One region of the Alishewanella sp. BS5-314 genome, then DNA from elsewhere that is predicted to be linked to it. Evidence: predicted binding sites of a transcription regulator. Region 1 holds the regulator's gene; the other holds the start of a gene.
The links. Region 1 encodes ArgR, which controls arginine synthesis, uptake and breakdown. Its sites were predicted from a motif close to ANTGAATANNTATTCANT; they were not measured.
Positions count from the first base shown of each region.

Region 1 (4,186 bases):
AGCCCCTATAAGCAGGCGCTGTTAGCATTAGCGGATATCGCCGTATCACGCAGTCACTAAAGCGCGCTGTCACTTAAGGGTGCTTTCACTTAAGGGTGATAGCACAAACCGAATCCGCAAAAACATAAAGGCGCCAACGGCGCCTTTATTGTTATAGCAACGACCGGGCTTAGTTGTTCTTAACGAACTCTTCACCCAGCGTAATGTCGGCTTTCAGGGTGCCTAACATATCAGTCATGGCTTTTTGTTCAAAAGCACTCAGCTCACCGATTGGCAGCAGGTGTTCTACACCGTTTTTGCCCAGTACGATTGGCTGAGCGAAGAAACGGGCGTATTCACCGTTACCTTCTACATAAGCGTATTCAGTAACCGTTTTACCTTGTAAACCTTTAACCAAAGACAAACAGAAACGGGCAGCAGCCTGACCCATAGACAGTGTAGCCGATCCGCCACCCGCCTTAGCTTCAACCACTTCAGTACCGGCGTTCTGAATGCGGTGAGTTAAAGATTTCACTTCCTCATCAGAGAAACTGATATCAGCCACTTGTGATAATAATGGCAGGATAGTGGTGCCACTGTGACCACCGATAACAGGCACGGCTACATCAACAGGGCTTTTGCCTTTTAATTCAGCAACGAAGGTTTCAGCACGGATCACGTCCAGCGTCGTCACACCGAATAGGCGACGCGGATCGTAAGTACCGGCTTTTTTGAACACGTCAGCAGCAATAGCCACAGTGGTATTGACCGGGTTAGTGATAATACCCACCAGCGCTTTCGGACAATTTTCAACAATGGCTTCGGCCAGGGTTTTTACTACGCCGGCGTTGATATTGAATAAATCAGAGCGGTCCATACCTGGCTTGCGCGGCATACCAGCAGGGATCATCACGATATCAGCACCAAGGAGCGCCTTGCTCAGGTCTTCTTTACCATAACCCGTTACTTTTACTGCGGTTGGGATATGGCTTAAATCTACCGCCACGCCCGGTGTTACTGGAGCCAGATCATATAAGGCTAAGTCTGTGCCGGCAGGTAAATCTAATTTCAGTAATAAAGACAGTGCCTGACCGATACCACCGGCTGCACCTAATACGGCAACTTTCATGATTCTCTCCAATTTTACAGTTCAGAATAACCGCGCCAACAATACTGAAATGGCCGCGAAATTACAAATATCTTACGCCTAAAGTCTAAGCAATTTCGGCGACTTTGCCTTCGCCAGAGCGCCTTAAAAGCGTAAAGGCTATTTTACTGTACCAACTGCATTGTTGCGCGATTTTTGTTAGTATCCGTCTAACGAATAATGCGGAAACTCAAACTATGACAAAACAAAACCGCCAGGAAGCGCTGATCCATGCGTTTAAAGCCTTATTGAAAACGGAAAGTTTTGGTTCTCAGGGCGAAATTGTCGACGCGCTGAAAAAAGAAGGGTTTGATAACGTTAGTCAGTCCAAAGTCTCCCGTATGCTGAGCAAATACGGTGCGGTGCGCACCCGTAATGCCCGACAGGAAATGGTCTACACCCTGCCACCGGAGCTGGGAGTACCGACCACCAAAAGCCCGCTACGGCAGCTAGTGCTGGATATCGAACACAACGATGTGATGATTATTATCCGTACCAGCCCGGGCGCGGCGCAACTGATTGCCCGCTTGCTGGATTCCGTTGGCAAGGCGGAAGGCGTATTGGGGACCATAGCGGGGGACGATACGATTTTTATTGCGCCGATTAGCGTGAAAAATATCGATTTTACGCTGCAAAAAGTGACGGAGTTATTCGAAAAGGTCTGAGGATGTACCAAGGCTGCCATTAGCGGCAGCCTCCAGAAAGCCCAGAGCAGGAACAAAAAAGGCCGCGGCCAAATCGATGCGGTAGAAATCCAGCAGGCTGTCGTAATATCGCCCTTCATTTAAGCCTAAGCGGTAATGCCATTGCTGTGCAAAGCGCTCGGCCTGATGACTAAAGTTCAGCACCAACAGGCCCTGACTATTGCCCTGCGAAAAAGGCATATTTTGTTGCAGCAGAGGGAGCGGCGCTAACCCGCCAGCCAGACTGCACTGAAGATGGCTGTTAGGCAGCAGTCGCTCAGCCGGTAGCGGCTTGCCATCGGTTTTCGCAAACCCCAGAATCTCTTCCTGTTGCGCTACGGTCAGTTGCTGCCAGTGTTTCAGGTCCAGGTTGGCGCGATAAAAATGCAAATAACTACCGCCAGCGAACATGGGGGAATCAACAGCAGGCACCAAAGCAGCCTGACGCCGTTTTATACCGCGGGGATTCTGCGGCGCATCCGGAAAACCGGTAAGTTGCCTGCCATCCAAATAACGGAAGCCGGAGAGTTGCTCAGACACTTCAATATTCGCCAGCAACAGCTGCTGGATCTGTTGTAGCGCAATATAGTTTACATCCAAGCGATCCGATCTGACCTGGATCAGTAAATCAGCCATACTGCAGCTCACTGCCAGATGCTCTGAAGGTAGTACCGGAAAGGCCTGTAAGCCTGCCGGACGTTGCCAGGGATAAAGGCTATCCCAATAATGACTACTGATAGCCACCAGACCGGTTAGCATCGACTCCGAAAAATGTTCGGCCAAGCGTTGCAACATTTGTGGAATGCGCAGCAGCTTTTGCCGCAAAATGGCTTCCTGCCCATCCAGGACATTACACAACAAATAACTCGCATGTAAATTTGCTTCGGCACAAATGCCTAATTGTTCCCGCGCCATGCCAGTGTAAGAGTTCCGGTCTGTTTAATATCCTTGCCCCTAGTATACCCTAAATCAGTCTAAGCTTAATCCCCCGAAAGTTTGTGAGATATATCTCACAAAAGACGCAGCCAAAACGCTATTTTAAGCCACCACCTTAGGGACAGAATCAATTAAGCGACTGTATTTAAATAACTTATTCAAATTAACTACTATCTTACAACTTTATGACTAAGATACGAATTGTCTTACAAGGCCCCCAAAGCTGCGGCAAAGGTGCATAATACTCACATCGACGGAATGATAGCTGACAGGAAGTTAGCTGGCAGGATGCCCGACAGGAGTCGAGCGCTTTGATGCGCAGCAGGTGCCGGATGCACTGAACAGGCAGGATGCACAAGGAAGAAACAGGACACCTTCAGGATGAAGAAGGCTCGGCAGGATGAAAGAGCTTTGATGGACAGCCTTGGATGGCAATATTGATCCCGGGTCGCAGGCTGCGGCCAGGCAGATGGTAGTAAGGATAGCCGTTACCATCATAGGATAAGTCATCGTTGATGACGGCAGGATGCGCCAGCGGGCACCGGAGTGCCCACTACCGGAACTCAGGATACTGACCGGATGTCAGTTGCAGGATGCTCAGGCGGGATGCCATCAGGACGAACAGGATTTGCCTCAGGGATCGAGGTTGCAATGGATGCATCAGGAATCAGTGGCCGCGCAGTTTGCGGCCCGCTTCCTTTATACTACCTCACTTTTTTCGCCCCAGCTTTTTTACCCCAAATACACGCTAATATTTTTTTCAGCTAATACCAGCTACCTTTCTGGCCGCCTTATTTTCTCCTGCCTTTGCACACCCGTGCCTGGCGCAACAGTTCCGCTGACAGATAAAAAAACCCCGCGGCTTTCACCACGGGGCGTCAAATTCAGACAAAGGACAAGGATAGACGTGTTTAGGTGGTTCAGGTTTAGTGGGGATTGCCGGTTAGCGGTGCTAACAGGGTTTCGCCCACAGGCTCCCGCAACGTGCCACCTGCACGCTGCGGGCTGCTTACTTTACCGAGGCGACAAATTCAGGATAGGCTTCGATACCACACTCTGAGCTGTCGACACCCTCGTATTCGGCTTCTTCGCTGACCCGGATCCCCACTACTAACTTCAGCAGGTACCACACCAGCAGACTGGTGGCAAATACCCAGCCGAAGATGGTCAGGGCACCAATGATCTGGCCGCTAAAGCTGCTATCACCATTGGTAATAGGCACTAATAACAAACCATATAAGCCCACTACGCCGTGCACTGAAATCGCACCGACCGGATCATCGATTTTAATTTTATCCAGCGCCAGGATAGACGCGACCACTAACACACCGGCAATAGCGCCAAACAGTGAGGCTTGCAGCGGTGTTGGCGTAGAAGGCTCTGCGGTAATGGCAACGAGACCCGCCAGAGCACCGTTTAACGCCATGGTCAGGTCGGCCTT
Region 1 covers NZ_JACEHJ010000001.1:505,892-510,077, forward strand. Annotated here, with positions in the region: gene ispB (octaprenyl diphosphate synthase) at 1-60, shown strand, start outside; gene mdh (malate dehydrogenase) at 170-1,108, opposite strand; gene argR (transcriptional regulator ArgR) at 1,324-1,791, shown strand; gene H1D31_RS02365 (Dyp-type peroxidase) at 1,774-2,724, opposite strand; gene H1D31_RS02370 (ammonium transporter) at 3,755-4,186, opposite strand, start outside.

Region 2 (4,186 bases), on a different contig from region 1:
ACAACCTGACCATGGACGTTAGTTGGAATACCACCCATCATATAGTGACAGGTTGGAATAACCGGAATTGGCTCTTTTACCGGATCAACGTGTGCGAAGGTGCGTGACAATTCACAAATACCTGGCAGACGGCTTTCCAGCACTTCTTCACCTAAGTGATCCAGTTTCAGCTTGATGTGTACGCCCCAAGGACCATCACAACCGCGGCCTTCACGGATTTCAGTCATCATGGCGCGGGCTACCACGTCACGGCCGGCTAAGTCTTTGGCGTTTGGTGCATACCGCTCCATAAAGCGTTCACCGTCTTTATTCAGCAGGTAGCCACCTTCACCACGGCAGCCTTCGGTTACCAGCGTACCGGCACCGGCGATACCGGTTGGGTGGAATTGCCACATTTCCATATCCTGCAGCGGCACACCGGCACGCAGGGCCATACCAACACCATCACCGGTATTGATGTGGGCATTCGTCGTCGAGGCGTAGATACGGCCGGCACCGCCCGTTGCTAATACGGTCGCTTTGGCTTTGAAGTAAACAATCTCACCGGTCTCGATATCGATAGCGGTACAGCCTACTACGGCACCGTCCTGATTCTTTACCAGGTCGAGCGCGTACCACTCAGAGAAGACCTGAGTACGGTTTTTAACGTTTTGCTGATACAGCAGGTGTAACAGCGCATGGCCGGTACGGTCAGCAGCGGCAGCAGTACGGGCAGCCTGCTCACCACCGAAATTCTTCGACTGACCGCCGAATGGGCGCTGATAGACGCGACCGTTTTCAAAACGAGAGAACGGTAAGCCCATATTTTCCAGCTCGGTAATGGCTTCCGGGCCGGTTTTACACATATATTCAATGGCGTCCTGGTCACCGATATAGTCCGAGCCCTTAACGGTATCGAACATGTGCCATTCCCAGTTATCTTCATGGGAGTTACCCAGTGCTACCGTAATACCGCCCTGGGCAGATACAGTGTGCGAACGGGTTGGAAACACTTTAGACAATAAGGCGCAAGTTAAACCAGACTGGGTGATCTGTAACGCCGCACGCATACCTGCACCACCGGCCCCAATAACGATGGCATCAAATTCTCTTACTGGAATAGTCACTTAAGCACCCCACAACACAAATAAACCTACTGCCACATACGCGAAGGCAATCACATAAAGTACGAACTGTAATACGGCGCGGATACGGGCGCATTTCACGTAGTCAGTCAGTACCTGCCATAACCCGATACGGGTATGGATAGCGATAGAGATCAGGGCAAGTAAGGTAAATACTTTTACAAAGAGGTTGGCAAAGAGTGCATGCCAGACTTCAAAGGTCACTTCAGGGGTGAACAGGAAGAAACCCAGGATAAACAAGCTATATAACGCCAGCACCACCGCCGACGCGCGCAGAGAAACATAATCCTGAACGCCATCGCGCTTCAGGCTTGCCTGATTCAGAACCATACCCAAACTCCTGCTAAAACGGCTAATACAATCCACAAACCTATGGTCAGGTTTGCACTCAGGTTACCGGACTTCAGTTCTTCCCAGTGCCCCAGATCCATAATCATATGGCGAATGCCACCTAACAGGTGGTAAATCAGTACCGTGATAGTGCCCCAAGCGATAAATTTCGCTAAATGTGAATTTAGCAAGGACTTCACGTAGTCAAAGCCTTCTGCGCTTTGCAATGAAGTCGCCCATGCCCAGATCACAAACAGCAGTGCGAAAAACATTGCTACACCAGTAACCCGGTGCAGAATAGAAGCTTTGGCAGTCGCAGGTAGAGAGATAGTCGATAAATCGAGATTTATTGGTCTTTGCTTTTTCACAGTTTCTTGCCCATCGATGCCCGTGTAGAGCGTAGTTGTCATTATTGTCGCTGTAAAACCAGTGACATCCCAACGCCAATATACTCTTTATGCCCCAAGCTGGTTCAGCAAAAAAGCTGGTGTCAGGTGAACTGCTTTTACGCCGCCAATAGTATATATTTCATAAAAGGCTATTACAATTTTTGTTTGGTTTTACACGGAAAATTCCGCAGATGGAAATTTACATAAATTGTCAAAAGCAGCAATACGACTAGAGTCGAATACTTATTCAACGATTAGTCTTTAGAATTGACTTTCAGGTGTGGTTTGCGAGTAGAATAGCCCAAACCCTAATATCCGATACTACAACAATAGGAGAAATCCAATGGCAGATAAAAAGGCCGTCGTGCAGATTGATGGTAAGACCTTCGAGCTACCGATCTATTCTGGCACGGCAGGCACTGACGTAATCGACGTACGTACTCTCGGGCAACAGGGCTACTTCACTTTTGACCCGGGCTTTATGTCTACCGGCTCCTGTGAATCGAAGATTACCTATATCGATGGCGACAATGGCGTATTGCTGCACCGCGGTTATCCGATTGAACAACTTGCTGAAAAATCAAATTATCTGGAAACCTGTTATTTACTGTTAGAAGGTGAATTACCGACTGAACAGCAGTATCAGGACTTCGTAAAGACCATTACCCGCCACACCATGGTTCACGAGAAAATCGCTGCTTTTTTCCAGGGTTTCCGCGTTGATGCCCACCCAATGGCGATGCTGTGTGGTGTCGTTGGTGCCATGTCGTCTTTCTATCATTCCGATTTAGACATCAACGACCCAATGCAGCGCAAGCGTAGTGCGCACCGTTTAATTGCCAAGCTGCCTACTATTGCAGCTATGGCTTATAAGTACACTGTCGGTCAACCATTCGTCTATCCACGCAACGAACTGAGCTACTCAGAAAACTTCCTGCATATGATGTTCTCAGTGCCGGCAGAAGAGTACAAAGTCAGCCCGGTATTAGCAAAAGCGATGGACCGCATCTTTATGCTGCACGCTGACCATGAACAGAACGCTTCAACCTCAACAGTGCGTTTAGCCGGTTCATCAGGCGCTAACCCTTATGCCTGTATCGCTGCAGGTGTGGCGTCATTATGGGGGCCGGCACACGGTGGCGCCAACGAAGCCTGCCTGAAGATGTTACAACAAATTGGCTCTGTTGATCGTATCCCAGAATTTGTCGCCCGCGCCAAAGACAAGAATGACTCTTTCCGTCTGATGGGCTTTGGTCACCGCGTGTACAAGAACTTTGACCCACGGGCTAAAGTAATGCGTGAAACCTGTCATGAAGTACTGAGCGAGCTGAATATTAAAGATCCACTGCTGGATGTGGCGATGGAGCTGGAGCGTATTGCGCTGTCAGACCCGTACTTTATCGAGAAGAAACTGTATCCAAACGTCGATTTCTACTCTGGTATCATCTTAAAAGCTATTGGCATTCCAACCAGTATGTTCACTGTGATCTTCGCCATGTCACGTACTGTTGGCTGGATTTCACACTGGGATGAAATGCTGTCGGATAAAGGCCATAAGATCGGTCGGCCGCGTCAGCTGTATACCGGCTATACTGCCCGTGATTATGTCAGCAAGAAATAATATTTTTTGCTAAATATCAAAGCGGCCTGAGGCCGCTTTTTTATTTTTTGCATTTTTATGCACACTGTCGTTCGATAAATTGGCCATAAATTGGCATAATTATGCCATTGGTGTTATGGAGTCCAAGTTCTCATGTCAAGTTTCGATGCCCTGGCCTTCCGGCAGTTTTTTCCGTTTTTTAACCATAACCCGGAGTGGATCTATCTGGATACCGCAGCCACCAGCCAGAAACCACAGCAGGTGATCGACACCGAGTTGGCATTTTATCAGCAGCAAAATAGTAACGTGCATCGCGGTGCCCACCAGCTAAGCCAGCACGCCACTGCGGCCTTTGAAGCAGCCCGGGACAGCGTGCAACAATTTCTGAACGCGGCATGCCGCTCTGAAATCATCTTTACCAGCGGCACCACTGCCGCCTTTAACCAACTGGCGTTTGGTTTAATGGATACCATTCTCAAGCCCGGCGACCGGATCCTGATTTCCGCGCTGGAGCATCACGCCAATATTGTACCCTGGCAGCTACACTGCCAAAGTCGTGGTGTGCAGCTGGATGTGATCCCTCTGGATCAGCAGTTAATGCCTGACCTTGACGTCTACCAGCAGTTATTGGCGCTCAAACCTAAGATTGTCAGCCTGACCCAGGTATCCAATGCGCTGGGGCATATTCTGCCCTTAGCAACTATGTTACGGGCAGCTAAAGCCGCAGGGGCAATTACCATAGT
Region 2 covers NZ_JACEHJ010000002.1:1,075,291-1,079,476, forward strand. Annotated here, with positions in the region: gene sdhA (succinate dehydrogenase flavoprotein subunit) at 1-1,106, opposite strand, end outside; gene sdhD (succinate dehydrogenase, hydrophobic membrane anchor protein) at 1,107-1,454, opposite strand; gene sdhC (succinate dehydrogenase, cytochrome b556 subunit) at 1,445-1,822, opposite strand; gene gltA (citrate synthase) at 2,187-3,464, shown strand; gene H1D31_RS09445 (aminotransferase class V-fold PLP-dependent enzyme) at 3,597-4,186, shown strand, end outside.
Region 2: a site for ArgR is predicted at 2,078-2,095, ahead of gltA (citrate synthase). Genes of this name have one in related genera too.